4 regions of the Kocuria gwangalliensis genome follow, and region 2 is predicted to be linked to each of the others. Evidence: riboswitches for the same ligand, from Rfam matches in the RefSeq annotation. Region 2 holds a riboswitch; each other region holds the start of a gene.
What was found. A riboswitch is a leader RNA that binds a small molecule or an ion and turns the genes downstream of it on or off. The one in region 2 is predicted to bind S-adenosylmethionine.
Positions count from the first base shown of each region.

Region 1 (7,632 bases), on a different contig from region 2:
GGCGAGGACCGGTAGCACCACCACGGCGGAGGCATAGACCCATGGATCACCCTCCGGCAGGGCTGCGAACGGCGGGAACTGCGGCAGCGCACCCAGTGAATTCTCGAACGGGGAGGCGAGTGCGCCCTCCCCGATCGAGAATCCGGCCCCGCTGACCCAAGCGGCAGCCCACACGACCATGTTGGGCAGGTAGCCGAACTGCAGTGCCGTGAGGGCGGTGTCACCGGCGGCGCCCGTGCCCAATTGCTGGTACACAGCAATGATCCGGTCCCAGTTCCACACCAGCGTTACCGCGGTGACCAGTGCACCCGCGGCGATCACGGCCACTGCGGACAGGAACCCCGCGCGTACCACTGCCCAGAGGTAGGAACCCGCCCACCTGGAGTACTGGCTGGTGCGCTGGATCCACGATGCGGCGTCGGCACCCAGGATCGCGGCGAGCGAGCGCGAAACGCTCCACCCGCCGACCAACGTCCCCAGGCCCGCGGGAATCAAGGGGAACACCGCCCCGGCCGGCACGCTGACCGACACGTGTTCGGTGCTACTCACGAGCGCCACGAGGGCACCGATCAGCGCGTAGCTGACCATGCCGGCGAAGAAGGGGATCAGGAACTGGCCGCGCCAGCACGCGCGGGCAATCCTCCTCCCCGCAATGACCGACAGTGCAAACGGTATGAGGGTGAGACCCAGGGGGACCAGGGTGAGAGTTCCACCCCCTGAGGACAGGTCGATGCCCTGGATCGCCGCCATGGTCAACGGCGTACAGTGCGCCACCAACCACACCTGACCCGCGAGCTGCAATCCACCCAGCACACCCAATGAATCGAAGCCACCGGCCAGCCACACCGCCGCCATCACCACCCCGGTGAGCAACAGGCTCACGGCCGCCACGGCCATGAGTTCAATCACTCCTTGCAACCAAAGGGGCATGGGGAATCCGCCCTCGCGGCCACCCTGGGGAGAGCCGGGCGAGGGCGGTGTAGTGGGTGAATCCCCGGGGTCACTGTTTCGGCGGCGCTGCGAGCGCTCGCGGACCCCGGGCAGGGTGTTGGAAAAGGTGGGGAAGTTCATCGCCCCCCATCTTTCCACGTCCCCGCCGGAGTTGGCCCAGACTTCACCGACAGGTCACCGGGGCGTGGGCATCCGGTGACCCGACCGGGCCACCGTATTAATCGTGAGAATCGCAGTGGTTGCCGAACAGTTCCTCCCACACATCAATGGCGTGACGCATTCCGTGGTTCGAGTCCTGGACCATCTGCGGGCGCAGGGCCACGAGGCCATGGTCATTGCCCCGTCCTACGACAAACTCAGCTCCCTGGGATCCGTGGACACCATGGACGGTGTCAGGGTCCAACGCATCGCGTCCATTCCGCTCACCGGATACCCGGACGTCCGCGTGGCCAGTTGCACGGTCGCCCGCATGCAACGAATCCTGACCCGTTTCCAGCCGGACGTCGTTCACGTGGCCTCGCCCTTCGTCCTGGGGTGGCAGGCCATTCAGGCGGCCAGGAACTTGGGATTGCCGTGCGCCACCATTTACCAGACGGACATCCCCGGATACGCGGCGCGGTACGGTGCGCCCGTTCTGGAGAACGTGTTGTGGAGCCACGTGCGGAACATGCACAATTCCTCGACCCTGACCCTGGCGCCGTCCACGGCCTCCATTTCCCAGTTGCATGAACACGGTGTGCAGCGTGTGCGGATGTGGCGGCGCGGGGTGGACACTCGCCGGTTCGATCCAACTCGCCGCGATCAGGACTGGCGCGAACGCGTGGGCGGCGGGCGCAAGCTCGTGGGCTACGTGGGTCGTCTGGCACCCGAGAAACAGGTTCAGGACCTCGTGGTGCTGGACTCGCTGCCCGACACCCGACTGGTGATCATCGGGTCGGGGCCGGAAAAGGAGAAGTTGCGCACGTTGTTTCCCAACGCGCACTTCGCGGGATTCCTGGACGGTGACGCATTGGCCACCGCCATGGCCTCCCTGGACGTGTTCGTCCACTCCGGTGAACACGAAACCTTCTGCCAGACGATCCAGGAAGCCATGGCCAGCGCGGTACCCGTGGTGACGGTCGGTCGGGGAGGACCCGTGGACCTTGTCGATTCATCCCGCAACGGTTGGCTGTACAAGCCCGGCGATACCGAAATGCTCCGCGCTCGTGTGGCGGACCTCGTGGGTGACAACGCTAAACGCGCCGCTTTCTCCCGCACTGCGTATGACACCGTGCAGACCCGCACGTGGACCGCCGTGTGTGATCAGCTCATGGAGCACTATGCACAGGCGCAAACCGTGGCCTCCCGCGCGCCCAGGTTCTCCACAACCACCTCCTGATCGGTGGTGCACAATCCATTCGTTGGTTAACTTTTGGTGACGTTATATGTCACCCCCTGGTTTCCCATGCCGTCGACCCGCTACGCTCGAATCCAGCTTCACGAGATGCGCTCTGGTGTTCGGTGTTGAAACCGCACACCTGTCGGGCTCCAACCCGGCGCACGCCAACCCTTGGTTCAGGGGTGGTTTGGATGACGAAGCGGCTGGGGCGCAACCGCGTGCGCAGCAAGAACCTCCCTGTACGAAGGCACACTACTGATGAAGAACATTCAACAATTACGCACAAAGACCGAGTCCCCTCGAGAACAATGGGTTGACGTCACCGTCGACATCGACCCCGACCACCACATGGTGCGTCTCATAGAATCAAACGGGGACATCCACGAATATCTGAGCAACAACGTTCGAGCCCTGGCCCACGCTGCCGCCCACAATCGAGGCCGCGCCCAGTGGTGCGAGAAGTACCGGCAACTACTGGTTCCCGGGGCGTCCAACGTTTCCGGTGGCATTGCGTTCTACAAGCTGGAACCGAAACCGGTGGCGCTCAGCGCCTGATCGGGGCCTCATCCGTGTTCTCACGCCGCGCCTAGTGCGCGGGCAGCTCCTGATCCTGGGTAATCAGCTCCGCGGCGCGCTCGCCGATCATGAAGACCGTGATGTTGGGATTCACGGTCACCAGTTCCGGCATCACTGACGCATCGGCCACGCGCAACCCGCTCACACCCTTGACACGCAGTTGGGGATCCAGCGGTGACTCCTGATCCTCGACCGGGCCCATCCGGCAGGAACCAGCAGGGTGGTACACGGTGTTGTGGGTGCGCTTGATGTACTCGGCGATCTCCTCGTCCGTCTGTACGTCCTGACCCGGAAAGAGTTCCTCGCCGGCCCATTCGGAGAGCCCGGACTGCGCGACGATCTCCCGCGCCTTACGAATGCCCGCGGTCATGATGCGCAGGTCGTAACCCTCGGGATCGGTGAAGTACCGGGGATCCACCCGGGGCTTGTCCCGGTAATCACGCGTGCGCAGACGCACGGTGCCGCGCGAACGGGCGTGTGTGACATTGGGGGTCAGGCAGAAGGCGTTGTCCGCGGTGGGGTAACCGTGGCGGAACGTGTGCATGTCGAAGTTCACGCTGCCGTAATGCATCATCAGGTCCGGGCGGTCCAGGCCGTCATCCACCTGGGCGAACAGGCCGATCTCCCACCACTGGGTGGAGTCCTCCACCATGGGCTGTTTGGCCTCCCACTGGATCACGGCCTCGGGGTGATCCTGAAGGTGTGAACCCACACCCGGGGAGTCCACGAGCACGTCCACGCCCACCTCGGTGAGATGCTCGGCCGGGCCGATGCCCGAGAGCATGAGCAGCTTGGGCGTGTCGATGGCGCCGGCGGAGACGATCACCTCGCGGTTGGCCGAGAGCACGTGAGCGCGACCAAAGGCGTCATCCGTGATCTCCACGCCGGTGGCACGCCGGTTCTCGTCGAAGACAATGCGCTTGGCCTGGGTGCCGGTCAGGACGGTGAGGTTCGTACGCTCCCGGATCGGGTGCAGGTAGCTCACCGACGACGACGCTCGGGTACCGTCCTCGCGCGCGTTGATCTGGAAGAAGTTCGCGCCCTGGGTCACCGTCTTGCCGGTGTTGAAGTCCGCGCGCGGAATCCCGGCCTGTTCGGCGGCGTCGAGCACCGCCACGCCGCACGGGTCCACGGCGGGGACCTGGCGTAACCGCACCGGTCCGTCATGGCCGTGGTGGGAACCGGGATCCTCGTTGTTCTCGAGTTTCTTGTACAGCCGGAATGCCATCTCCGCGTTCCAGCCCTCCACTGCGAAGGTGGATTCCCACTCGTCGATGTCCTCGGACGGGGCCCAGAACGCAATGCATGAGTTGTGGGACGAGCACCCACCCAGCACCTTGGCGCGGGCCATGCGCATGTAGGAGTTACCGTTCTCCTGCGCTTCGATCGGGTAGTCCCAGTCGTAACCGGATTCCAGCAGCTCCATCCAGCGGTTGAGCGTTAGAACTTCGGGCACGTTCTCATCATGGGCGCCCGCTTCGAGCAGGGCCACGCTCACGTCCGGGTTCTCGCTCAGGCGCGCCGCGATCACGGCGCCCGCCGAGCCTGCTCCGACAACAATGTAATCGTAGGTAGCCACGTTTTCTGTGGTGGTCACGGTTTCTCCCATGGGTCGTTGTTCCGTGGTCGGTGAGATCCAGCGAAACGACTCAGCGTTCGGCAAACCAACCGGTCACCGCGGGGCGGGTGTTCTGGTAGATGTGCTTGGTCTCCTGGTACTCGGCCAGACCGTGGAAGCCCAGTTCGCGCCCCACACCGGAGTGCTTCATGCCGCCCCATTCCGCCTGCGGCAGATACGGGCCGAAGTCGTTGATCCACACGGTGCCGTGGCGCAGTTTGCCGGCCACGCGCTGTGCACGGCCCGCGTCCTGTGTCCACACCGCACCGGCCAGTCCGTAGTTGGTGTCGTTGGCGATCACGATTGCTTCTTCCTCGGTACGGAAGGTCTCCACGGTCACGGTGGGTCCAAAGGCCTCGTCATGCACGCAGTCCATTTCCCGAGTGCACTGGTCGATCACGGTGGGCAGGTAGAACACGCCGTCGCTCAAATCCAGCAAACCGTCCGCCGACGGTCCTTCCGCGAAGCCACCGCCGCAACGCACTCGTGCGCCCTGCTCACGGGCCCGCTCCACGTAGGCGTGGACCTTGTCGCGGTGGGCTTCGGAAATCAACGCGCCGGTCTCGGCCTTCTCATCGAACGGCCCGCCCAACCGGATTTGTTCGGCTCGGCGCACCAGGTCGGTCACGAACTTCTCGGCCATGGATTCCTCGATCACCAAGCGCGCCCCGGCCGAGCAGACCTGGCCGGAGTGGATGAAGGCGCCGTTGAGCGCGTTGTCCAGGGCGGCGTCGTAATCCGCGTCGGCAAAGATCACGTTGGGGTTCTTACCGCCCAGCTCCAGGGCCACCTTCTTGACCGTCGACGCCGCCTCGGCAGCGATCACACGACCGGTCACCAGGCCGCCGGTGAAGGAGACGAGGTCCACGCGCGGATCGCTGGACAGCGGTGCACCCGCCTGCGCGCCGGCACCCAGCACCAGGTTGCCCACACCCGCGGGCAGCCCGACGTCCTCGAGCACCCGCATCATGAGGATCGAGGTGTGCGGGGTGAGTTCGGCCGGCTTGAGCACAAACGTGTTGCCCGCGGCCAATGCCGGTGCGATCTTCCACGCGGCCTGCAGCAACGGGTAGTTCCACGGGGTGATCATCCCGCACACACCCACGGGTTCGTGGACCACGCGGCTGAGCACGTCCGGGTCCCCGGCGTCGATGATGCGCCCGGCGTCCACGGCGGCGATCTTGCCGAAGTACTTGAAGCAATTGGCGATGTCGGACATGTCCTGGCGGGACTCGTCGATCCGCTTGCCCGTGTCCTTGGACTCGGCCAGGGCGAACTCTTCGCTGCGCTCGCGCAGGCTTGCCGCGACGCGCAGCAGGAAGCTGCCGCGTTCCGGGGCGGGAACGCTTGCCCAGCGTTCGTCGTCGGCGGCGGCACGAGCTGCGGCAATGGCGCGCTCGGTGTCCTGGCCGGTGGCCTCGGCGACCACCGCAACCTCGGTACCGTCCGCGGGGCACGTGATGGTTCGGGTTCCGCCGTCGAGCGCGGGGACCCACTGGCCGTCAATGTACAAGGTGTTGCTCATCGTGTTTCCTCCTTGGATTCCGAGAAGTCTTCACCCCAGGTAATGGTCTCGGACGTGGTCAGACCAATCTGGGTGCTTCCGGGGTGTTCATGATTGATTCGAATAAATTTCAGGTGTCGCTCGTAGCCGTCCAGGGCGTCATTGATCAACTGGTCCTGCGTGTATCCGAGTACGTCATAGCCCATGGAACCGGTCGCGGCGAACACCTCCAACCGGTAATACTGGTCCGAGTCCGGGTTGGTGCGGAAACCACCGAAGCCCGGTGTGGGAAACGCCACGGGGTACACCTGGTACGTGAAGTCACGCTCGGGCGCCAAGGTCACGTGCAGGCACACCTGATCCACCGAAGCATTGTCCGGGATGGGCGTGCATTCCACCGTGGCGTCCACCCCGGATTCCCGCAGTCCCACGGCCAGCGTGTTCAGGGCGGGCGCGGCGACGTCGTGAATGTAGCGTTGTGCGGTGCGCGCGCCCGGGTAGTTGCCCAGCCGGGTCAACCGCGAGCGCCAATGCATCTCGCGCCCGGTCCTGCTGGCCACGACCGAGCGGCTGGCGGTCGCATTGGACTCCGCGCTGCTGGCCTCCACCCGTAGGGCCCGCCACAGGCCGATCATGATCATGTACATGACCACGGAGAAGGGCAGACCCATGATCAGGGTGGCGTTCTGCAGCGTGGTCACCCCGCCCACGAGCAGCATGGCCAGGGTGAGCACACCGGTGCCGATCGCCCAGAACGCGCGCAACCACTTGGGCCCGTCCTGATTGGGATCCTCGATCTTCGAGGTGAAGTTACTCATGACCAGCGCGCCGGAATCGGCCGAGGTCACGTAGAACAACAGCCCGGTGAACGTGGCGATCGAGGCCGCAATGGTCACGCCGGGGTATTCCGCGAGCAGTGAGTAGAAGGCCCGCTCGGGTGTACTCACGGCGACCTCACCGAAGGCATCGTTCCCGCCGACCACCAGATCCAGCGCTGAGTTGCCGAAGATCGAGATCCACAGCAGGATGAACGCGAACGGGACCGTCATGGTACCCACCACGAACTGGCGCAGCGTACGGCCGCGGGAAATCCGCGCCAGGAACAACCCGACGAACGGGGCCCACGCGATCCACCACGCCCAGAAGAACAGGGTCCAGCCGCTCATCCATTCCTGGGGTGCTTCAAAGGCGAACGTGTTCAGGCTCATGTCGGGGAAGCGCGCCAGGAAGTCACCGATATTCATCACGATCGCGTCCAGAAGGAACGCCGTGCGGCCGGCAATCAGCACGTACAACATCAGGCCGATGGCCAGAATGATATTCAACTCGGACAGCCGCCGAATGCCCTTGTCCACACCCGAAACACACGAGGCAACGGCCATCAGGACCCCCAGTGCAATCAATGCTGATTGCACCGCCAGGTTCTCGGGAACCCCGAACAAGAACTGCAGGCCGAAGTTCAGTTGCACCACGCCAATGCCCAACGAGGTGGCCACACCGAAGATGGTGCCCAGCAGGGCGGCCGTGTCCACGGCATCGCCCGCGAGACCGTGAATGCGTTTACCGATCAACGGGTACAAGGCCGAACGAATGCTCAGGGGCATA
Region 1 covers NZ_BAABLN010000071.1:11,934-19,565, forward strand. Annotated here, with positions in the region: gene ABEA06_RS14145 (cell division protein PerM) at 1-930, opposite strand, end outside; gene ABEA06_RS14150 (glycosyltransferase family 4 protein) at 1,175-2,329, shown strand; SAM riboswitch class IV at 2,426-2,567, shown strand; gene ABEA06_RS14155 (hypothetical protein) at 2,588-2,884, shown strand; gene ABEA06_RS14160 (GMC family oxidoreductase) at 2,916-4,502, opposite strand; gene ABEA06_RS14165 (aldehyde dehydrogenase family protein) at 4,555-6,048, opposite strand; gene betT (choline BCCT transporter BetT) at 6,045-7,632, opposite strand, start outside.
Region 1: it holds a riboswitch for S-adenosylmethionine, as region 2 does, so the genes downstream of both, ABEA06_RS14155 (hypothetical protein) here and ABEA06_RS07005 (bifunctional o-acetylhomoserine/o-acetylserine sulfhydrylase) in region 2, are expected to answer to the same signal.

Region 2 (7,632 bases):
CATCGGAGAGGACGGCTTCCGCATTCACGGTGTCCCGCACGGTGATGCGCGGGAACCGCGAACCCCAGGCCTTTTGCGCCGGGTCCACCTCGGGTGGGGCCTGGGTCCCCGGGCCGGTGCTGCCGTAGCAGCCGCCCAGAATGTTGGCGCACACCACGAAGTACTTATCCGTGTCAATGGCCGCCCCGGGCCCCACCAGGCCGTCCCACCAGCCGCCCGCCTCGGCGGCCACACGTTCCACCTCGGGTGCGTGATCGCGAGATTGTCCCCGTGCCACGTGGGAATCCCCGGTCAGGGCGTGCTCGATGAGCACTGCGTTGGACGCGTCCTCGTTGAGCCGCCCCCATGTTTCGTAGGCCAGACGCGCACGAGGGAGGCGGTAGCCGGACTCCAAGGTCAAGGGACCCACGTTGATGTAACCCACCACGCCGTCCTCGCGGACGAGTGAGTCGGTGGTTCCGCCTCCCACGATGGTCACGCCTGTGTTCCTCCCTCTCCGGATTCGGCCGACGACGACGCCCCCGCGCCGCCCAGCGCGGCCACGGCCTCGAATCCGGACTCCAGGTCCGCGAGGATGTCGTTGATGTTCTCCAGACCCACGGACAACCGGACGAACCCGGGTTCGATGCCGGTGGCCCGCTGTTCGTCGTCGGTCAGCTGTGAGTGGGTGGTGGACGCCGGGTGGATCACCAGGGAGCGAGCATCGCCGATGTTGGCCACGTTGGAATGCAGTGTCAGGGCGTCCACGAAGGCAGTTCCAGCCTCGCGACCGCCGTCGAGCACGAAACCGAGCACGGAACCGGCACCCTTGGGCGCGTACTTCTCAGCGCGCTCGTGCCACGGCGAGGACGCGAGTCCGGCGTAGGAGACCGCGCGAACGTCGTCGCGCGCTTCGAGCCACTCGGCCACCTTCTGGGCGTTGGCCACGTGGCGGTCCATGCGCAGGGACAACGTCTCAATGCCCTGCTCGATGAGGAACGCGTTGAACGGGGAGATCGAGGAGCCCAGGTCGCGCAGCAACTGCACGCGCGCCTTGAGGACGAAGGACAGGTTCACCCCGAAAATACCGTCCTTGCCGAGCGCCTGGGCGTACACCAGGCCGTTGTAGGACTCGTCCGGTTCGTTGAAGGCCGGGAAACGCTGCGGGTCCCGCCCGAAGTCGAAGTTGCCGGCGTCCACGATCATGCCGCCGATGGAGGTGCCGTGCCCGCCCATGAATTTGGTGGCGGAATGAACCACGATGTCCGCGCCCCATTCAATGGGCCGAATCAAGTACGGCGTGGCAATCGTGTTGTCCACGATCAGCGGCACACCCGACTCATGGGCCACCGCGGCGACCGCCTCGATGTCCAGCACGTCATTGCGAGGATTGGGAATGGTTTCCCCGAAGAACGCGACCGTGTTGGGTTTGACCGCGGCGCGCCACGCCTCGGGATCGTCAGGGTCGGACACGAACGTGGTCTCCACGCCCATCTTGGGCAGGGTGTGACGCAGCAGGTTGTAGGTGCCGCCGTACATGGACGGGCTGGCCACCACGTGGGTTCCGGCGCCGCCCAGGTTGAGGATCGCAAAGGTGGACGCCGCTTGACCCGAGCTGAGCATGAGCGCGCCCACGCCGCCCTCCAGAGAAGCCACGCGGTTCTCCACCACTTCGGTCGTGGGGTTGGTCAGGCGCGTGTAAATGGGGCCCAGTTCGGCCAGGGCAAAGCGCATGGCCGCGGTTTCCGCATCTGGGAACACGTACGAGGTGGTCTGGTGGATGGGTAGTGCCCGCGATCCCGTGGTGGGATCGGGTTCCTGCCCCGCGTGGATTTGACGGGTTTCGAAAGCCCAGCCCTGGGGCTGGGACGGGGTGGCTGCGGGACTCATACCGCACTCCCTTTCTCGGGATCAGGGGCCCGGTGAACGATCCGCAGCACGGTGCCCGTGCAGCGATCGGGCACCTGTGACCCGCGCTTGCCGGCATCGGATTGTTCCGATGCGGCCCGGTCCTCACCCAGGGCACCCCACCGCGGAGGGAGGGTTGCCGGTCAGCTAGCTGGGGCTTGTCGCTGACTCTCGTGACCTGCTCTTCATTGTCCGGAGCCGGTACCTCGAACGTCAAGCTGAGTTACCCGCATCACACGGACATGTTTCACGCCCCGATTTGGCGACCATCCCGCGCGGTGCCACCATGACAGCATGAAACTGGATCATGTCTCATTCGCAGCTCAATCCGATGGTCTCGAAGCCACCACGGAACGGATTGCCGATCAGCTAGGGATCGAGCCGGTCAAGGGCGGAATCCACCCGCGCTTCGGGACTCGGAACATGATCCTGCCGCTCACCGACCACCAGTACGTGGAGGTCGTCGAGGTGCTGGAGCACCCCGCCGCGGAGAAGGCCCCGTTCGGTCAGGCCGTGCGCGCCCGCTCCGCAGCCGGCGGCGGTTGGCTCGGTTGGGTGGTCGAGGTCGCGGACCTGGCCCCCTTCGAGGACAAGCTCGGCCGCCCCTCCGTTCCCGGTGCCCGGCTCTTCCCGGACGGCCGCCAGTTGGAGTGGCACCAGATCGGGGTCAAGGGTCTGATCGCCGACCCACAGTTGCCGTTCATGATCCGCTTTGATTCCGAGCCCGACATGCACCCTTCCCAGGCGCAGATCACGGACGTCCGGTTGGCCGGCATGGAGATCGCCGGTTCTCCCGAGCGCGTCACCGAATGGCTGGGCGGCCCCGTCGAGAACGTCCTGGCCGCCTTGGACGTCACCTGGTGCTCACCCAACGGCACACCCGGTGTCATGGAGGTTTCTTTCGCCACCCCGGACGGCCTGGTCACCATCTGAATTTTCCCGCCGACGCCGCTGCCGCACCCTGCTACGCGACAGGGGCGCGGCAGCGGCGTCGTCCTTTGTCAACGCGCGAGCAGTTGCGGGAGCAGGAAACCGGTGATGTCGAGCAGCGCATGGGCAATCAGCAAGGGCGCGAGGCGACCGTAGCGGCGGTACACCCACACGAACACCAGACCCATGATCAGGTTGCCCAGCGCGGGGCCAAAGCCTTGGTAGAGGTGATAGCTGGCGCGGAAGAGGGACGTGAGTACCGCGATCGTGACCCAGGACCAGCCGATGCGCCGCAACCGATCGCACAGGAACGCGACCACGATGATTTCCTCGACCACACTGTGACGCAGCGCGGACAGGATCAGCACGGGCACCGTCCACCAGTGCTCGTTCAGAGCCGAGGTGGTGATGGCGGCCGTGACCCCCAGCGCCCTGCCTGTCTGGTAGAGGACCAGGGTTCCCACGCCCATGGCCAGGAACAACCCGACGCCCCAGACCGCGTCCCGCCACGGGCGGCGACCGTCCACGCCGATCCGCCGCAGCACCACTGCGATACCCGGTAACGAACCGGCCAGAAGGTAGAGGGCGAGCAACACGGGGACCAGAGCGAAACCGATGCTCGCAAGTTGCCGAAGCAGATCAATGGCCGGAACCGGGCTCAGGACCTGATTCAAGGTCGCCTCGGCATCCGTGAGTGGGCCCCGCGACAGCGTCTCGGCCAGGTTCAACACGGCATACACCGCCGAGGACCCCAAGGACACACCCAGGACCAACACAATGTGGAACCACACCTCGGAGCGGGCGGGTCCGTCACGGGCGGGTCGTGGCTGTGGGGTTTCGGTCAACACGAACACCATTGTGCCGTGCTCCCTAGACTGGGGTCATGAGTTCCGAGATGCCCGCGTACCCCGTAGCCGTTCGACGCACCATTAACCGCAGTTTTCATGATCATGTGTTCGAGGATCATTTCGAGTGGCTGCGAGACAAGGACTCAGACGACGTGCGGGCGCACCTGGACCGCGAGAACGAGTACGCGGAGGCCGTGACGGCGCACCTGCAACCGTTGCGCGAGGACATTTACGGTGAGATCAAGAACCGCACCCGGGAAACCGACATGTCCGTGCCCTCCCGCAACGGAGCGTGGTGGTACTTCGCCCGCACGGTCGAGGGTGGGGCGCATCAGGTCTTCTGCAGGTTCCCCGCATCCGACGTCGGGGACCCTGAACTTGCCTGGACACCTCCCACGGTGGAGCCCGGTGTGACGTTGCCCGGGGAACAAACGCTGCTGGACGCGAATGCCGCTTCCGAGGGCCATGAGTTCTATGCCTTGGGCGCATTCAGTGTCTCCGAGGACGGAACCCACCTGGCCTGGTCCGAGGACACCGCCGGAGACGAGCGGTTCACGGTGTACGTCAAGGATCTGGTCACCGGGCAGTTGCTGCCCGACCGGATCGAGCAGACCTCCTACGGCGCGTTCCTCACGCCCGACGCCGCACAGCTGATCTACACGGTGGTCGACGATTCCTGGCGGCCCTGGCGCGTGTACCGACACGTGATCGGTACCGCCTCCGAGCAGGACGAATTGTTGTACCAGGAGGACAATCCCGGCCTGTGGCTGGGCGTGGAACTGTCCGCGGACAAGAAGTGGCTCATGGTGGTCTCCGCGTGCTCCGAGTACGGCGAGTACCGCATCCGCCCCGTGGCCGAGCCGCACCAAGAGTGGCTCACCCTGATTCCGGAAAGTGACCGTGTGTTGTACTCGGCCGAACCCATCACCGTGGCCGGCACCGACTATGTCCTGCTCACACACGACTACCAGGCGCCGAACTCCCGCGTCAGTCTCATGCCGCTGTCCCAGGCCGGTTCGAGTATCACCGATGTCGATCTCGTCGACGTGGTTCCCGGCAGCGAACAGGCCCGGATCGAGGTGTGTGAGCCCACGGCCACGCATCTGGTGGTGTCCCTGCGTGCCGAGACGACCCCGCGGGTGCGGCTCATCCCGCGCGCGGCCCTCGAGTCCTTGCTGGACGGCACCGCCGGCTCGCAGGGCCTGACCGGTACGGAACCGGACTTCGACGAGGAGCTCTTCACCGCCTCGCTCGTCTCCGCCCGCTACGACAACCCCGTGGTGCGGGTGTCCTACACGTCCTTCGTGACGCCCCCGCGGATCTATGACATCCCCACGGCTGGCCCCGGACACCGGGGTGTGGGTGAGTTCGGCGTGGGTGAGCCCATCCTGCGCCGCGAAGCCACGGTGCTCGGTGGGTATGAGCGCACCGATTACACGGTGGAACGCGACTGGGCCGTGGCCGAAGACGGCACACGCATCCCGATCTCCCTGGTGCGGCGCGCGGACCTGGACACCACCGTCCCGGCTCCCGTGATCCAGTACGCCTACGGCTCCTACGAGACCAGCACCGACCCGGGATTCTCCATCTCCCGGCTGTCGCTGCTCGATCGCGGTGTGGTGTGGGCCGTGGCCCACGTGCGCGGCGGCGGCGAGCTGGGCCGCTCCTGGTACGACCGCGGCAAGAAGCTCACCAAGAAGAACACCTTCACCGATTACGTCGCGGTCACCCGCCACCTTGCCGAACGGCCGGATGTCGACGCCGCTCACATCGCGGTTCTCGGCGGTTCCGCGGGCGGGTTGCTCGTGGGCGCGGTACTGAACCTGGCCCCCGACCTGTACTGCGGTGCGCTGGCCGCGGTCCCGTTCGTGGATCCCTTGACGTCCATGTTGATGCCCGAGCTTCCCCTGACCGCCCTGGAATGGGAGGAGTGGGGCAACCCCGTGGCGGACCCGCAGGTCTACGACTACATGCGCTCCTACTCGCCCTACGAGAACCTCCGCGCCGCCGACTACCCGCCCATTCTGGCCGTGACGAGCCTCAACGACACCCGGGTGCTCTACGTGGAACCGGCCAAGTGGGTGGCCGCGTTGCGCGAGCACGCCGAACACCCGGAGACCGTGCTGCTGCGCTGCGAAATGGCCGGTGGCCACGGCGGTGCCTCCGGGCGCTACTCCCAGTGGAAGGACACGGCGTGGGAGTACGCGTGGCTGGCCGACACGTTGGGCGTTGCGGGCTAAGTGATTTCCCCGTCGGTCAGCTGGTGGCCGGCCGAGGTTGCAGAGCGGCCGCGGATTCCGCACTGAGCCAGTTCCCGATCCGGCCGTCCACCAGCAGATCCGTGGCGGCGCGAGCCAGGGCGCTGCTCGTCTGGAAACCGTAACCTCCCTGGCCCGCGAGCCACAGTAGATTGCCGGCCCGTGGGTCCCAGCCGCAGACGGGCACGTCGGACGGCGTCTCGGTGCGCAGCCCGGTCCACGCCTTGCGGACACCCGTGATCCTCATGGTTGTTTCCCGCTGGACGGTCTCGATCAGTTCATCAATGGCCGACGGACGTGGCTGGGCATCACACGCGGGGCTGGGTTCGGCCTCTCCCCACGAGATCATGGCGCCGTCCGCATCGGGGCGGTAATACCAACCGGACGTGGCGTCCTCGACCATGGGATGTGTCGGACCCAGGGGCTGGCTGAGGGAAACCAGGGCAGCGGTCCTCCGCAGCGGCTGCAAGCTCTGCGGCACCGCACCGAACAATCCGGCCACGTGATCCGCCCACGCACCCGCCGCGTTGACCACCGTGCGAGCCGTCAGGTCATCGCCACCGGCGGTCAATGCCCACGCGCCGTCACCGGCGGGCCTGGCCGCGGTGACCGTGGCGCCCGTGATGATCCGGACCCCGGCCCGCTCTGCGCGTTGCCGGTGCCACTCCACGAGCGCGGTGGCATTGGTCCGTACCGCGGAATCGTCGATGATTGCCGCCCGGTAACGCTCGGGGTTGTCCGCCAGCTCGGGGCAGTACTCGACAAGTTCCGCACTGGACAAGGTGCGCAGCCCCGGAACGGTCTCCGCAGCGACGTCGGCGAGTGAACCCGTCACCACGAAGGGGCTGGGCCACGCCAGCGGGGCCGGAACCGCGTGGGTGGGCTCCACCAGGTCGGGAATCGTGAGCCTGGTCAGTTCGAGAACCGGTTCCGGGCCATAGCTGGGGATGAGCTGCTGAGCCGATCGTGAGGAGGTGTGATGCGCCAGATCGGCCTCCGCTTCGACAAGCATGATTCCCGCCCCGGATCCCCTGCGATCCGCGAGTTCGGACGCCAATGACAAGCCCGCTATGCCGCCGCCAATGATTACCGTGTCCACCATCATGTGATTATTCTTTCATTTTCATAATTACCCGAAGATCTGTAAAGGTCCCCTTCCGCATCATGCGAAAGGGGACCTTTGGTGATCCTGCAGCGGAGACCCGCTAGCGGGAATCAAACATCCCGAGGATGTTCAGATCGATCAGGCAGGAATGTTCAGGACCTGGCCCGGGAAGATCAGGTTGGCGTCAGCCACGGCATCAGCGTTGGAAGCGTAGAGAGCCTCCCAGCCACCGTTCACGCCGAGCTTGGCGGCAATGGAACCCAGGGTGTCGCCGGCCTGAACGGTGTAGGAAGCACCGGTCGAAGCAGCCGGGGCCACGGCAGCGGCCGGAGCGGTGTACTCCACAGCGGCGGGGGCAGCAACCTCGGCCGCCTCAACCGGGGCAGCCGGAGCAGCCACGGGAGCCTCGGCAACGGCAGCCGGAGCAGCCTGCTGGACCTCGGTGGACTGCGGAGCCACGGCAGCGGCAGCAGCCACGGGCTGCTCGGGGGTGTAGCCCCCGCCGCCGCCGGACAGGCCCAGCTTGGCGGAGCATGCGGGCCATGCGCCCCAGCCCTGACCGGCCTGAACGTTTTCAGCAACGCGGATCTGCTCGGACTTGGAA
Region 2 covers NZ_BAABLN010000014.1:155,625-163,256, reverse strand. Annotated here, with positions in the region: gene metX (homoserine O-acetyltransferase MetX) at 1-478, opposite strand, end outside; gene ABEA06_RS07005 (bifunctional o-acetylhomoserine/o-acetylserine sulfhydrylase) at 475-1,869, opposite strand; SAM riboswitch class IV at 1,948-2,066, opposite strand; gene ABEA06_RS07000 (VOC family protein) at 2,182-2,820, shown strand; gene ABEA06_RS06995 (CPBP family intramembrane glutamic endopeptidase) at 2,889-3,674, opposite strand; gene ABEA06_RS06990 (S9 family peptidase) at 3,701-5,905, shown strand; gene ABEA06_RS06985 (NAD(P)/FAD-dependent oxidoreductase) at 5,922-7,028, opposite strand; gene ABEA06_RS06980 (transglycosylase family protein) at 7,167-7,632, opposite strand, start outside.

Region 3 (7,632 bases), on a different contig from region 2:
CAGCGTGACAACCTCGGCGACCTTTTGATCCGCGAACGCAACCCATTCCTTGATGTCCGGGTCCAGGGCGGTTTCGCGCTCCACATCGTGGGGGACGTGCAGCAACGGGGTCGCGGTTCCCACACTCACGGGGCCGCGCGCGGTGGCCTTGAGCCGGTCCAAGGTTTCCGAGGCCCTCCCCAGATCCGTGCGCCACACCGTACGGCCGCCGACGACGCCGCCCACGAGTGGGCGCTCGCCCCACGCCTCGAGCGCGGCCTCACCGGGTTCGTTGCCGCGGTCGAGGTCAATGGCGAGGGCCTCGATGTCGGTGGCGGCGAGTCCGAGCTGGGCGGCCTCTCCGGCGTCCCCGTACCCCACGGCGACCAGGATGTCGGGGCGGTTCGAGGGGAAGCTCAGGCGGGTGTAGGCCTTGGTCAGGGCGTCGATGATGGTGTCGCGGGGGACGTCCCAGCCTTCTGCCGCCAGGGCGTGCTCGTCCAGTTCGACCCACGGGACACCCGCGTCCTTGAGCGCGGTGAGCAGCTGGATGTAGAGGTCCACCACGTCGTTGAGTCGGTCGAAGGGCTGGGTGCCCGGGGCGTCCGTGGTTTCCGGGCGGGCCAGCAGCAACAGGGTCACGGGGCCGACCAGCACCGGGCGGGTGATGGCACCGGTGGTGTCACGGGTGGTCACGAAGCGTTCGATCAAGCTTTCTGGGTGCGCGGACAGCGGGGTATCGGGGCCGATCTCGGGAACGTAGTAGTGGTAGTTGGTGTCGAACCACTTGGTCATCTCCAGCGGCTCCAGGCGATCGGTTCCACGGGACAGCGCGGTGATCAGCTCGATGCCCTGCGCGGTGTCCGGAGCGGCGGGGCGGAAACCGTCCGCGCGGAAGCGGGCCGGGACCGCGCCCAGGGCCAGTGCGGTGTCCAGCGTCTGGTCCACGGCGAACGTGTCAGCGGGGATGGCGGCGGCGTCGGTGAGACCGAGGTCGCTGAGGTGGCGAACGGTGCGCTCGTGTAACTGAGCGAGCGTGTCCAGAACGGACTGCGCGGGGTTCTCTGCGGGCCTGGACCAGTAGGCCTCCAAGGCCTTCTTGAGTTCTCGGTTGGGGCCGATCCGGGGGTAACCCAGGATGGTAGCGGCGGGGAACGAGGGCTTGGAAATAGCAGTCATTTGGGGTGCTCCTGAGGATAAAAGGGTGTGAAATGGGAAGCCACGGTCGCTGTGACCGTTGCGAAAAGGTTCTGTCGGAAGGGTGGTGCGGGTGCCCGTGTGGCGGCAGTGGGGCCACCGGTGCGCGGCGGTCAGGCCGCCGACGAACTCCCACGGAACTCGCGGGCGGCATCGCGCACCCGGAGATGATCAAGGATGGCCAGTGGGGCGTCCGGCCGGTTGAACGTGAACAAGTGCAGACCCGGGCAACCGAAGTCCAGCAGCTCATCGATCAAGGTGAGCGTTGCCGCAATGCCCCTGCGGCGCAGTTCGGACGGATTGTCCGTACCCAGGAAGTTGGTGATCCGCTCGGGGATCGGTACGCCGGTCAGCTCGGTCATTCGGCCTAGGCGCTTGATGTCGGTCAGCGGAACCAGGCCGGCGATGATCGGAATGTGGATGCCCTCCGAGCGCGCACGCTCCAGGAACCGCACGTAGTCCTGGGCGTCGTAGAGCACCTGGGTGATTGCGTAATCCGCTCCCGCCTCCTGCTTGTCCCACAGCGCGGCGAGGTCCGCTTCAAAATCGCGGCCCTTGGCGGCCACGGGGTAACAGGCAACTGACACCGAGACCGGCCTTTTTCCGGGGCGCTCGCACGCGCCGAACCTCCGTTCCTCGACCTCGCGGATCAGCTCGACAAGTTGCGATGCTCGGTGTAAACCACCCGGGTGGGTCACCCACTCGCCGCCGCCCACGGGCGGATCGCCGCGCAGGGCGAGAAGGTCGCGAACGCCGTCGTCAAGTAAATCTTCGACGGCGCGCTCCAAGCCCGCGCGATCGGTGCCACCGCAGGTCAGGTGGGCCACGGCGGGGGTCTTGGTCTGCTTGAGCAGGTGCCGCAGTGTCTCGCGGGAGACCCCGTTGGTGCCGGAGTGCCCGTGGGTGACCGAGAAGAAATCCGGGCCGGCCGCGGCCATGGTGTCGATGTTGCGCCACACGGCCTCCGGATCGCGGGTGGGGTGTGGCGGGAACACCTCGAACGAGATCAAGGATTCGCGGCGCGGCCTGCGCACCAACCACGACGTTCCCGTGGGTGGCCCCGTGGTGACGGTCTGCTCCGAGACCTGGGGTGTGGACAGGGCGGGCATAAAAATACCTCCGGCGGTTCGGGACGCCGGAGGTTTCTCCGTGCGCCGTACTTGCTCGCCGTGCGGTTGCGCGGCGGCCGGATCGTCATCTGGGGCACCCCGCTACGTGCTGGAGGGTTGCCGCCCGGTTAGCCAGAGCTTCACACCGGGACTCTTGATCCTTGTTGCTGAAGACACTAGCACATTATTGTGGCGGTGCACGTCACACGCTGGAACGAGTGGACTCCATTGTTTTGTCCCGTTGTCACAGGCCGTCAGCGGGGAAAAAGTCCCTGCGAGTGTCGTGGGAATGGTGTAGAGAAGAACCATGGACCAGTTGCCCGAAGACCTCCTTGCCGACCTTGATGTCACGGGAGTGCGATCGCTGAGCGGTGGGGATACGGCCGCCGCGTATCGCCTGGAAACCCCCGACGGGCCGTTGTTCGCCAAAACCATGCTCGACGCTCCGGCCGGTGTGCTCGAATTGGAGGCGGCCAGCCTCGAAGCGCTCCGCGCGGCGGCACCGGCCGAACTGTCCGTGCCCCGCGTGATCCGTGTGAGCGATCAGGGTCTGGTCCTGGAATGGATCAATGAATCCTACGGTGCGGGCGGGCCGCCAACCGAGGCCGAATGCGGCAGCGGCCTGGCCCGGATCCACCGCGCGGACGCGCCGCATTTCGGTGCGATCGACCCTGAGCTGCCGCAGCGCATCGGCTCGTTCCCGGTGGACCTCTCACCCACCGACGACTGGGCCGATTTCCTGCTGCATCGCAGGATCGAACCTCTGCTGCGCACGGCGATCGACACGGGGAAACTGGACCCTGCGGCGTCGGACCTGTTGGCTGAACTGGCCCCGCGTGCGGCCGAACTAGCCGGTCCCACCGAGCCGCCCAGTCTGCTGCACGGTGACCTGTGGGCCGGCAACAGGGTGATCGATGCGAGCGGCCACAACTGGCTGGTCGACCCGTCCTCGTTCTACGGGCATCGGGAATACGACCTGGCCATGATGCTGCTGTTCGGCGGGTTCGGTGAGGCCTGCTTCAACGCCTACAACGACGTTTACCCCCTGGCCGACGGTTGGCGCGAGCGTGTCCTGTGGTACCAAGTACCGCCGTTGTTGGTGCATGCGATCCGTTTCGGTGGCGGCTACGGGAACGCCGTGCTGAATGCTCTGCAACGGGTGCGCTGAGGTGGAACCACCAGTCGGACACGCCTTGTCACGTTGGACAGGGCCTATGTTTTTCAAGCATCATGGTTATCAACTTTTCTAATTCCTAAAAGTTCGAGGTTTTTAATGGCGGAGTCGCGGTTCAGGCCCGATTTTGTCAGCCCACAAAGCCGCGAGCTGCGCCGGGTGGTGCGCGTCAACGACGACATTGGCTACCAGGCCCGCAGGATCATGGGTCTCAAGGAGACCGACTACCACGCGATGGCCATCTTGATGCGAAACCCCATGGGCCCCACCGAGCTGGCACGCGCGCTGCACGTCACCAGTGCGGCGGCCACGGCAGTGGTGGATCGGTTGGTTCGGGCGGGCCACGCCGTGCGCGAGCCCCATCCCGATGACCGGCGCCGCATGACCATTCGGGCGGTGGATGCGTCCCGCGCCATGACCATGGAGCACGTGTACCCCATGATGAACATGGTCGAGGAAGAACTGGAGAAGCTCGACGAGCGCGGTCGCGCTGTGGTTCTGACATTTCTCCAGGGAACCGCGACCCGCCTGGAGACCTACCGGGACGAACTCCGGGATCGGCCCACTCAGGCAGCGCGACCGGCGGAGCCCCTGACAACCGGGGAGGATCACGGATGAACTCTCCACGGTTGACCGACACCCACCAGCCCTTTCCCGTGCCGCTGCGCGGCGGGGCGGTTGCCACGTCCGATCCCGCCTGGGACGACTTCTGCGTGGCCGTGGCCGAAGAACTGGACGCCTACTTCGACGGTCTCAAGGACACGGTTCGATGCAGCCCCGGGTTTCCGGTGCTGCGCTCGCGGATTCGTGAGCAGGTCACGGGCGGAAAATTGCTGCGGCCGCGTCTGACCCGCCTGGCCTGGCGGGCCTTCGGCGGACGCGCGGAGCCCGTCATGGACGGCGCGACCCGCAACGCCCCCGATCCCGATTGCGTGCGCCTGGCGGCGTCCTTCGAGCTACTGCATGCCGCCCTTCTGGTGCACGACGACGTGGTCGACCGCGATCCCGTGCGTCGCGGGCGGCCCACGGTGGGGGAGCTCTACCGCAGGGACGCGCACAGTGCGGGGGCACCGTCGGACGAAGCCCAACACCTGGGTGAGGCGGTCGCGATCATCGGCGGTGACCTGCTGCTGGCCGGGGCCCTTCAACTGGCCACCACGTGCACCACTGATCCGGTTCGATTACAAGCCGTGTCCGCGGTGGTGTTCGATGCTGTGACGGCATCGGCCGCCGGTGAGTTGGACGACGTGTTGTTGTCCATGCATCGCTACGGACAGCAACACCCCGCCGTGCAGGACATCCTCAACATGGAACGGCTCAAGACCGCCACCTACTCGTTCGAGGCCCCGCTCAGGGCCGGCGCGTTGCTGGCTGGTGCAAACCAGGAAGACGCCGCTCGCCTCGCGCAGGCGGGTTCGCGGATCGGCGTGGCCTACCAGGTGGTGGACGACGTTCTGGGAACCTTCGGGGACCCGAGATTGACCGGAAAATCCACCGAAGCGGACCTGCGCGAGGGCAAGGCCACCGTGCTCACGGCTCACGGGATGCAGGACGCCCGAGCCCGTAAAGCACTTGCCGGATTCGCCGCCGGAAACGTCACGGTGGCGCAGGTCAAGGCTGCCCTGGCACAGGCCGGGGCCGAGACCAGTGCCGTGAAATTGGCCGCGGAGCTTGTGGCCGATGCACAGGACGCACTCGAGCGGCTGCCGCTGCCGGAGGCGGAACGTGCCGAGCTCAGTGCCATTTGTCATTACGTGCTGCATCGGAGGAAGTAAGTGACTCGACTCGAGGTATCCCCGCGCGCACCCTTGCCGCTGTACACCCGCACCGCGGCCGCGGCCGCGGGCCAAGTCATCGGGCGGTACTCCACATCCTTCTCGTGGGCGTGCCGCACTCTGCCCCGCGAGTGCCGCCGGGACATCTCCAGCATTTATGCCCTGGTTCGGGTGGCCGATGAAGTGGTGGACGGCACCGCCTCTGCCGCCGGGCTGGCCACGGGTCCCGTGCGTGCGGCCCTGGACGAACTCGAAACCGAGGTGGAACGGGGCCTAACCAGCGGGTTCTCGACCAACCTGGTGGTCCACGCATTTGCCGACGTCGCCCGCCGTCACGGATTCGGTCGTGAACTGACCGCGCCGTTCTTCGCGTCCATGCGCGCGGATCTGGACGTGTCCGAACACGACCCCGAGTCCTTGGAAACCTACATTTATGGTTCCGCGGAAGTCATTGGTCTCATGTGCCTGGAAGTGTTCATGGACCTGCCCGGCACTCGCGCGGACACCCCCGAACAGCGCGAGATGCTGCGCGCAACCGCACGCCGGTTGGGTGCCGCGTTCCAGAAGGTCAATTTCCTGCGGGATCTCGGTGCTGATCATGATCAGCTGGGCCGCACCTACTTCCCGGACACGGACCCCACCGAATTGGGTGAGGCCGAGAAAAATGAGTTGCTCGCCGATCTCCACGCGGATCTCGCCGCCGCCGTACCCGGAATCCTCGCGCTCGACCGGCGGGCCCGCCGCGCGGTACTGCTGGCCCACGGCCTGTTCCACGAACTGGCTCGCAGGATCGCCGCGGTGCCTGCGGCCACGTTGACCGAACAGCGCATCAGCGTGCCCACCGCGGTCAAGACGCGCATTGCCGCGCGCGTACTCGCGGGATCTCGCAGCGTGCCGCGCTGCGATGCGGGCATTGGTTCCGGTGCCGGATCGCGAGGTGCTTCATGAGTCGCACGATGGTGATCGGGGGCGGATTCGCGGGTCTGGCCACGGCCGGGTTGCTGGCCAAGGACGGCCACGATGTCCTGCTGCTCGAGCAACAGCAGACCCTGGGTGGGCGCTCGGGTCGCTGGTCCGCTCAGGGCTTCCGCTTCGACACCGGCCCCAGTTGGTACCTCATGCCCGAGGTCATCGACCGGTGGTTCCGCCTCATGGGATCCGGCGCCGAACAGGAACTCGACCTGCAGAAGCTGACCCCCGGCTACCGCACGTTCTTCCAACAGCACCGTGATTCGCCACCCGTGGACGTGGTGTCCGGGGAAGCGGAGGAACTCTTCGAGCAACTCGACCCGGGGTCCGGAACGGCGCTCAAGAAATATCTGCACTCCGGAGCCGAGGTCTACGAGCTGGCCAAGAAGTACTTCCTGTACACCAATTTCACCAAGCCCTCGGAGCTCATGACTCCCGAGGTGCTCAAGAACCTGCCCCGGCTGGGTGCGCTGCTCAGCAACTCGATGGAGGGCTACATTGCCAAGCGGTTCCCCGAGCCGCGTGAGCGTCAGATCCTGGGTTACCCCGCGGTCTTCTTGGGCGCGGCCCCGGATTCCGCCCCGGCCATGTACCACTTGATGAGCCACCTGGATCTCACGGACGGTGTGCAGTATCCGCGGGGCGGTTTCGCCGCACTCGTGGACGCCATGGAACGGCTCGTCCGCGAGGCCGGTGTGGACATCGTCACCGGCGCCACGGTCACCGGTATCGACGTGAGCTCCTCCGGTTCCTTGGTGCCCCTCGGCAGACGGCGCCGCGGCGCCGTCACCGGCGTGCGGTACCGCCTTGCGGACGGGACCCAGGAGCGCGAGGCGGCGAGCGTCGTCGTCGGCGCGACCGACCTGCACCACCTGCAGACTCAATTGCTGCCCCAGCCGTTCCGCGCACCCGAGTCGCGCTGGAAGCACCGCGACCCGGGACCCTCCGGTGTGCTCGTGTGCCTGGGCGTGCGTGGAAAGCTGCCCGAACTGGTCCACCACAATCTGTTGTTCACGGCGGACTGGCCGGACAACTTCGCGCGGATTGCGCAGGGCAAAGAACTCGCGGACGAGACATCCATTTACGTGTGCATGACCTCCGCAACCGACCCGAAAACCGCCCCGGACGGGGACGAGAACCTGTTCATCCTGGTTCCGTCACCGGCAGTGCCCGAATGGGGCCGGGGAGGGATACACACGACCGAGGTGAATCAACCGGGTTCACCGCAGGTCGAGAAGGTGGCTGACGCCGCCGTGGCCCAACTGGCCCGATGGGCCGGCATCGAGGACCTGGCAGACCGGATCGTGGTACGCAGAACCTACGGCCCCGGTGATTTCGTGTCCACCGTCAACGCGTGGCGGGGATCTTTGCTCGGCCCCGGGCATACACTCGCGCAATCGGCCTTGTTCCGGCCGGGCGTGCGCGACAG
Region 3 covers NZ_BAABLN010000029.1:153,365-160,996, reverse strand. Annotated here, with positions in the region: gene metE (5-methyltetrahydropteroyltriglutamate--homocysteine S-methyltransferase) at 1-1,158, opposite strand, end outside; gene ABEA06_RS09535 (methylenetetrahydrofolate reductase) at 1,290-2,285, opposite strand; SAM riboswitch class IV at 2,328-2,445, opposite strand; gene ABEA06_RS09530 (fructosamine kinase family protein) at 2,593-3,453, shown strand; gene ABEA06_RS09525 (MarR family winged helix-turn-helix transcriptional regulator) at 3,559-4,077, shown strand; gene ABEA06_RS09520 (polyprenyl synthetase family protein) at 4,074-5,234, shown strand; gene ABEA06_RS09515 (phytoene/squalene synthase family protein) at 5,235-6,182, shown strand; gene crtI (phytoene desaturase family protein) at 6,179-7,632, shown strand, end outside.
Region 3: it holds a riboswitch for S-adenosylmethionine, as region 2 does, so the genes downstream of both, ABEA06_RS09535 (methylenetetrahydrofolate reductase) here and ABEA06_RS07005 (bifunctional o-acetylhomoserine/o-acetylserine sulfhydrylase) in region 2, are expected to answer to the same signal.

Region 4 (7,632 bases), on a different contig from region 2:
CCGCGCGCATGGGTTCGATGAAGATCTCGTCCCCATCGCGGTAGGCCCGCAGCGACTGGGTGCACGAGGCCTGGTTCTTGTCCGGGCCGTGGGGCACGCCGTCCACGGTCACTCCGCATTTGCCGCAGATGCCTTCGCGGCAGCCGTCGTCGAAGCTGACGGGGTCATCTCCTTGGCGGATGAGGGTTTCATTGACGGCGTCGAGCAGGTCCAGAATGCTCATGTCCTCGCGCGCCTCGACCGGGCTCACGGCCACGAACTCGCCGTCATCCTCTGCGGTGGCCTGCCGCCACACATGAATGGTCAACAGCATCAGCGCACCACCTTCGCTTGCACGGCCACGGGGATCGTGACATTACCCAGGGCGACGACGGCGCCCACGACCTTGGCTGCCACTTCCACGGTTTGCGCGCGCTGCGCGGTGGTCGTGAAACCCGCATCCATGGCGGCCGTGCGCATGCCGTGGATCATGTGGCCCGCCAACGCTGCCATGGACGCGGCGTAGAAGAAGGCAACGCCCGGTCGGGACAAACTGGCCACCAGGTTGCCGTAGGCATCCCCGTGGCGATGCTTCGACGACGCCGCCGGGCGGGCTCCCACCGTCAGATCCGCCACGTGGTAGACGGTGAACAGGCCGAGCACCACGCCCGTGGACCGCATGGAGCGGGCAATGATCTGGGGGACCGAGCGACGTCGGCCGCGAGGGCGCCTACGCTGCTTGCCCGTGAGCTGGCGCTTGAGGTCCCGAATCGTGCCCTGGACCGTGTGACGCTCGGCGCGCATGGCACGCAGTGTGAGCTCGGTGCCGGCCATGATGTGACTCGTGGCGCTCGCGAGCAGTCCCACGCGGACCACCCACAACACGCCATTGCGCGGCAGTACGGGCGCACCGACCGTGCGAATGAACTCCGCGTACTCGTTGTAGTACTTCCGGCCCCGGTAAACCTGCATGTTCCCGGCCATGTGCCCCGCGGTGAACAGGCTCAGGACGGTTCCGGACGCGGCCATCGCGAGTTTGAGCTCGGAATTGGTGGCGTCCTTGAACATCACTTCCCACGCGCTGGGCTTGGGAGCGGGGTCGGCAGTGTCCGTCGGGGGTTGAGCGGCGGGATTCATCACTGGATCATCCTAGGAGGTCTGCTCGGAAGTATCAGTTTCAGTGCCCCGGGAAGTAACGAACGTCCCACGCCGTAACGCATGGCGCGGATTTCTGGTTCCTGCAGCGCACCGCAGGACGGGACTCGCGTTCGGGCCCGGGATTCTCACGGGGACGAACCCATCACGACTTCACCGGCGACGTGACTCGTGAAGGGTCGCTCCGAGAAGCTGCCATCATCCTCGTGCTGTTGAGTCTGCTGACGATCGGATGCGCAGTGCTGACGCGTTATCCGCGGATCTTCAACTTTCCCGTAACACTGACCCGAGAAACTTGAGGTGGCACCGGAACCAACGAATACATCTCAGGAGCCGGGAGAACCCTCATCCGAACTGGCAATGGCTCTAGCGGCCCCTGAGATGCCGAACAAGGTTCTGATGACCCCTCATATGCGGCGGTCAACCGCGCGCGGCCAGGACCTCCGCGATCGCGTCCAGTGCTTCCTCGTTCTGCAACGAGGAGCGGTCGCCCAGGCTCTGACCCTCGTACAGCTGGGTCAACAGGCGACGGGTGATCTTCCCCGAACGGGTCTTCGGGAGGTCCGGGACGGCGATGACCTCGCGGGGTTTCGCGATGGGGCCGATCTCCTGCGCCACATGAGCGCGCAGCTCTTCCCGGACCTCATCCGCGGACAGTGACTGCGCCTGTGCCGTGAGCACCACGTAGGCCAGCACGGCGTGCCCCGTCACCGCGTCGCGAATGGGGGTCGCGCCAGCCTCCACCACGTGCGGGTGGGTCACCAGGGCGGACTCGATCTCAATGGTCGACAGTCTGTGCCCGGACACGTTGATCACATCGTCCACGCGGCCCAGGATGTACAGGTCACCCTCGTCATCGGTGCGAGCGCCGTCCCCGGCCAGGAACCAGCCGCGCTCACCGTAGGCCGCCCAGTACGAGGACAGGTAGCGCTGCGGATCGCCCCACACCGTGCGGGCCATGGACGGACCGGTCTTGTCGATCACGGCATAGCCCTGCAGGTTGGGGCCCACTTCCTCACCGGACTCGTCGAGCACACGCACCGAGATTCCCGGGACGGCGCGCGTAGCACTTCCGGGCTTCAGGGAGGTGTGCGCAGCGGCGTCGTCGAACGTGCCGGGAGGGGCGAATTGCGGATCATGCGGGCGCGGGGAGGCCACGCACGAGCCGGTTTCGGACTGCCACCACGTGTCCACGAACGGGACCTCGTCGCGGCCCACCTGCGCTCGCAGCCAGCGCCACGCCTCGGGGTTGATGGACTCGCCCACCGATCCGAGCAGACGAATGGACGAGAGGTTGTAGACCTGCGGCAGACCCTTGGGAAAGGCACCCATGAGCGAGCGGATCAGCGTGGGCGCGGTGTAGTAATTGGTCACCCCGTAGCGTTCGATGACCTCGAAGTGACGACCGTAATCCGGAGTGTTGGGCGTGCCCTCGTAAATCACCTCGGACACGCCGTTGACCAGCGGGCCGTAGATCTCGTAGGTGTGCGCGGTGACCCACGCGAGGTCCGCGGTGCACCAGTGAACGGTTGAATCGACTTTGGCGGGATCGTTGACGGCGGAGAGTTCGTCCGGGCGCAGCACACCGTGGGCATCGGGCACGTCCGGGAGCAGATCGAACATCAGGGCGTGCGTGTACGCGGTCTGCACCAGGTACCCGCCCGTCGTGTGGACCAGGCCCTTGGGCTTCCCCGTGGTGCCGGAGGTGTAAATGATGAACAGGGGCGTCTCGGCGTCGAAGGCCTCGGGCACATGCACGTCCGGAACATCCGCGGTCAGCTCGTGCCACCACACGTCGCGCCCGCGCGTCCACGGCACGGTGTCCTCTTCCTTGGAGCGCAGCCCGCGGGTGCCGCGCGGCAGATCCATGCGACCGGGCCGGGAGGTGCGGCGCACCACGATCACGTGCTCGATATCGTTCGTGCCGCTGCAGGCCTGGTCCGCGTTGGTCTTCACGGGGACCACGACGCCGCGCCGGTTCTGCCCGTCCGTGGTCACCAACACCTTGGCGCCGGTGTCCTCCACACGGAACCTGAGGGCCTCGGCGGAGAAGCCTCCGAACACGAGCGAGTGAATTGCGCCGATCCGAGCGCACGCGAGCGTGATGATGACGGTCTCGGGAATCACCGGGAGGTAGATGACCACGCGGTCACCCTTTTCCACACCGAGTTTCAGCAGGGCGTTGGCGGCCTTGGAGACCTCGCGCTGCAGGTCCGCGTAGGTGTAGACCAGGCGGTCACCGGGTTCACCCTCGAAGTACAGGGCCACGTGATGGCCGCGGCCTGCCTCAACATGGCGATCCACGCAGTTGTAGGAGACGTTGAGTTTGCCGCCCTCGAACCAGGCAATCTCGGGGACGGAGAGGATGTCGTTGCCGTCCTCGTCCGCGCCGATCTTCTGCGGCTTGGCGAAGCGGTGGGTCGTGTGCCACGGTTCGGCCCAGTCCAGCCGGGTCGCCTGCTCGGCCCAGAACTCCTCGCGGGCATCATCCGAGATCAGCGCGGGATTGGGCGTGGGGGAATGAGGGTCTGAGTAGGAAGTAATCTCGATCAACTCCATCGTCTCCTGGCATTAGCACCTTGTATCGCACGGGTACCGGTTGCTGCGACGTCAACGAGCCAGGTCTCTCGGCCGCTCCGGATGGGAACCGTTCCATTCAACGTCCCGGGAGGCCGCCGCCGCAAATCGAGTCGGGACTACAGAACCCGCGGGGCCTCGATCAGCGGGCAGGTGTTCATGACCACCTTCACCCCGGCGGCCTTGGCCCGCGCCGCGGCGGTCTGATCGGACACGCCCAGCTGCAACCACACCGCACCGGCGCCGATCTCGATGGCCTGATCCACCACGTCTCCCACGCGCCGGGAGTTCACGAAACAGTCGACCACGTCCACGTGGCCCGGAATCTCCTTGAGTGAGCGATAACCGGTCTCGCCGTGCACGGATTCCCCGGCAAGGTTCACGGGGATGATTTCCTGCCCGAACTCCTCACGGATCCGCCGGGACACCGCATAGGCCGGCCGGGTGCGGTTACTGGACAACCCCACAACGGCCCACCGCCCCGGGGTGGTGAGTAGCTCGCGAATCAGGTCCGGATCGTTGACGTGGCGATCACTCATACAACCATCGTCTCACCGCGCATCCGCTCGATCCTTATGTTTCACGGGTCGGTGCGGAAACGGTACAGTGGAGCCCAGAACGATCATGAGTTCCGACGCACAGCCCTGGCTTGTCGGACGGCAACCCTCTCCCGTAGCGGGGTGCCCCAGGTGAGGATCGGGCCGCATGACACACCGCATGCGGCAAGTACGGCGCCACACAAACGCGCTGGACCCGCAGAGTAGGCCGCCGTAGGTGGCGCACGGGGCGCGGGTCGCGTTCAACCCGAAGGGGCACCCATGACCAAGAAGCGGATCTCCGTCAACGCCTTTGACATGACCTGCGTGGACCACCAGAGCTTCGGCCTGTGGCGTCACCCGCGGTCCAAGGCCACCGAGTACAACACCATTGAGTACTGGACCAACCTGGCCAAGACGCTGGAGAAGGGCAAGTTCGACGCGCTCTTCCTGGCCGATGTGGTGGGCATCTACGACATCTACAAGAACTCCGCCGCGCCCTCCGTGACGGACGGCGCGCAGGTTCCCGTGAACGACCCGTTCATGCAGATCTCCGCGATGGCGGCCGTGACCGAGCACCTGGGCTTCGGCGTGACGAGTGCGGTGACCTACGAGCAGCCCTACACACTGGCCCGCAAGTACGCGACCCTGGACCACCTGACCAAGGGTCGCGTGGGCTTCAACGTGGTGACCTCCTACCTGCCCTCCGCGGCGGAGAATCAGGGTCTGCCGCGCCAGATCGAGCACGATACCCGCTACGAGATCGCCGAAGAGTTCCTCGACGTCTGCTACAAACTCTGGGAAGGTTCCTGGGAGGACGGCGCCGTGGTCGAGGACCGCGAGGCCGGTATCTATGCCGATCCCCAAAAGGTGCACCCGATCCAGCACCAGGGCAAGTACTTCACCGTCCCGGGTGCCGCGCTCACCGAGCCGTCCGCGCAGCGCACCCCGCTGATCTTCCAGGCCGGTGCGTCATCGCGCGGTCAGGCGTTCGCGGGTCGTCACGCGGAGGCCGTGTTCGTGGGCGGTCTGCGTCCGGACCTCACTCGGTTCGTCACGGACAAGATCCGGGAGCAGGCCGAGGCCCAGGGCCGCCACCGCGACGACATCAAGATCTACGCGATGCTCTCGGTGGTCGTGGCCGAGACCGAGGAGGAGGCCCAGGAGAAGTACCGGGAGTACCTCTCCTACGTGGACCTGGAGGCATCTCAGGCGATCATCGGCGGCTGGTCCGGCGTGGACCTCAGCCAGTTCGACGAGGACGAGGCCCTCAACTACGTCAAGACCGACTCCATCCAGTCCTTCCTGACCCCGTTCACGTTGCAGTCCAAGGACAAGAAGTGGACCCGCGAGGAGATCGCCAAGCACTGCGCCCTGGGTGGCATGGGTGACGTGATCGTCGGTTCGCCGGAATCCGTGGCCGATCAGCTCGAGGAATGGGTTGACGAGGGTGGCCTGGACGGCATCAACCTGGCCTACCACGTGAGCCCCGGCTCCTTCGAGGACTTCGTGGAGTACGTGGTTCCCGAGTTGCAGAAGCGCGGTCGCTACCGCACCGAGTACGAGGGCTCCACCCTGCGCGAGTCCCTCTACGGCGCCGGCCAGCCCCGGGTCATGGACAGCCACCCCGCGGCCCAGTACCGCGGCGCGTTCGCGGACAAGCCCTCCGTGGCGGACACCGCCGCTCGCGAGCTGGTGGGCTAACAACCCGTTTGACCGCGCCGCCCGGTCGCCTTTCCCGCAAAGGCGACCGGGCGGCGTCGTGTCTTCCGGGCTGCGCAAAGCCCACCCGAGCCATCGCCGCCTACAGTGGGGGCTAAGTCCGCGGGACGCGGGCCGGACCCGTCGCTACGAAGGAGTGGCCATGAAGGTTTTTGCGCACAAAGAACCGGGAGCACCCGCCGAGGAACTGGAGGTGGAGCGTCCCGAGCTGGACGGCTCCGCGGTGATCGTTCGGGTGACCCATTCGGGAGTCTGCCACTCGGACGTCCATTGCCAGGACGGGTACTTCGACCTGGGGGACGCCGGCCGGTACGAACTCACCGCGGCGGGCGCGCGGTACCCGGTGGTGTTGGGGCACGAGATCGTGGGGGAAGTGGTGGCCGCGGGACCGGACGCCACGCTCACGCCCGGGGACACCAAGTTCATCGTGTTCCCGTGGATCGGCTGCGGTGACTGCCATGCATGCTCTGAGGACCGCGAGAATTACTGCAGCCGCCGCAAGCGCAACCTGTCCGTGCAGTTACGGGGCGGGTACGCGGAAGAGGTCTACCTTCCGGATGAGCGCTACCTGGTGCCCCTCGGTGACATTGATCCTTCCTTCGGGGCCACGCTCGCGTGTTCGGGACTGACGTCCTACTCCGCCGCGAAGAAGATCATGCCGGTCCCCGCGGACGAGCCCGTGGCGGTCATCGGTGCCGGCGGCGTGGGTCTCATGACCATCGCGGTGCTCAGGGCCCTGGGGCATCAGAACATCGTGGCCGTGGACATGAGTGAGGCCGCACTGGCCAATGCCACCAAGATCGGGGCCTCGGCCACCGTGACTGTGGGCGGGCAAAACCTGGTGACGGAGATCGTCACGGCGGGTGGTGGCAAGATCGCCGCGGCCATCGACCTGGTCAACAACGGGGACACGTCCAACGCTGCCCTGTTCGCCATGGCCAACGGGGGGACCCTGGTCAGCGTGGGCCTGTTCGGTGGGCAGTACAAATTCCCCACGGCCCTGGCCGCGTTCAACCTCCTCAACATCCGCGGTAACTTTGTGGGCAGCCTTCCCGAGCTCAAAGAACTCGTCCAGCTCGCCCAGGACGCGAACCTCCCCGTTCCGCCCATCAAGGAGGCCCCGCTGAACGCCCAGGAGGTCAACGCCGCTCTGGACGGGTTGCGTCAGCGCACCCTGAACGGTCGCGCGGTCCTGGTGGCACCCTGATCCGACCGTGCGTTGCGGTCCTGCCCCGCGCACTGACGACGCCGCTGCCGTGACCTTTTCGAGCGCAAGGTCGCGGCAGCGGCGTCGTCGGCGTTAAAGCAAAGCCGAGGTGAGGCGACAGACATTCTCCACGTACTTGTGTCGCAGGGGGCGGTTGTTCCAGGCGTCGAGGTCCAGCAGGGTCGAGGACGCTTTGAATTGGCCCACGACCTCCTCCATGCGGTCGTGGAAGTCCTGGCCCACAATCATCACGGACACCTCAAGGTCCAGGGCAAAGGATCGCTCGTCCATGTTGGAGGAGCCGATCACGCTGATCAGGTCGTCCACGAGCACGAACTTGGCGTGCAGCACCGTGGGCGAGCTGTAACGGTAGATCTTCACGCCGGCTTCCGCGAGTTCGGAGTAGTAGGAATTCTGGGCGTTCCGTGCCAGGAACTGGTCCGAGGACTCACCCAC
Region 4 covers NZ_BAABLN010000035.1:24,038-31,669, reverse strand. Annotated here, with positions in the region: gene ABEA06_RS12735 (2Fe-2S iron-sulfur cluster-binding protein) at 1-313, opposite strand, end outside; gene ABEA06_RS12730 (succinate dehydrogenase cytochrome b subunit) at 313-1,116, opposite strand; gene ABEA06_RS12725 (AMP-binding protein) at 1,555-3,693, opposite strand; SAM riboswitch class I at 3,687-3,781, opposite strand; gene ABEA06_RS12720 (CoA-binding protein) at 3,831-4,250, opposite strand; SAM riboswitch class IV at 4,332-4,446, shown strand; gene ABEA06_RS12715 (LLM class flavin-dependent oxidoreductase) at 4,530-5,951, shown strand; gene ABEA06_RS12710 (alcohol dehydrogenase) at 6,112-7,176, shown strand; gene cls (cardiolipin synthase) at 7,270-7,632, opposite strand, start outside.
Region 4: it holds a riboswitch for S-adenosylmethionine, as region 2 does, so the genes downstream of both, ABEA06_RS12715 (LLM class flavin-dependent oxidoreductase) here and ABEA06_RS07005 (bifunctional o-acetylhomoserine/o-acetylserine sulfhydrylase) in region 2, are expected to answer to the same signal.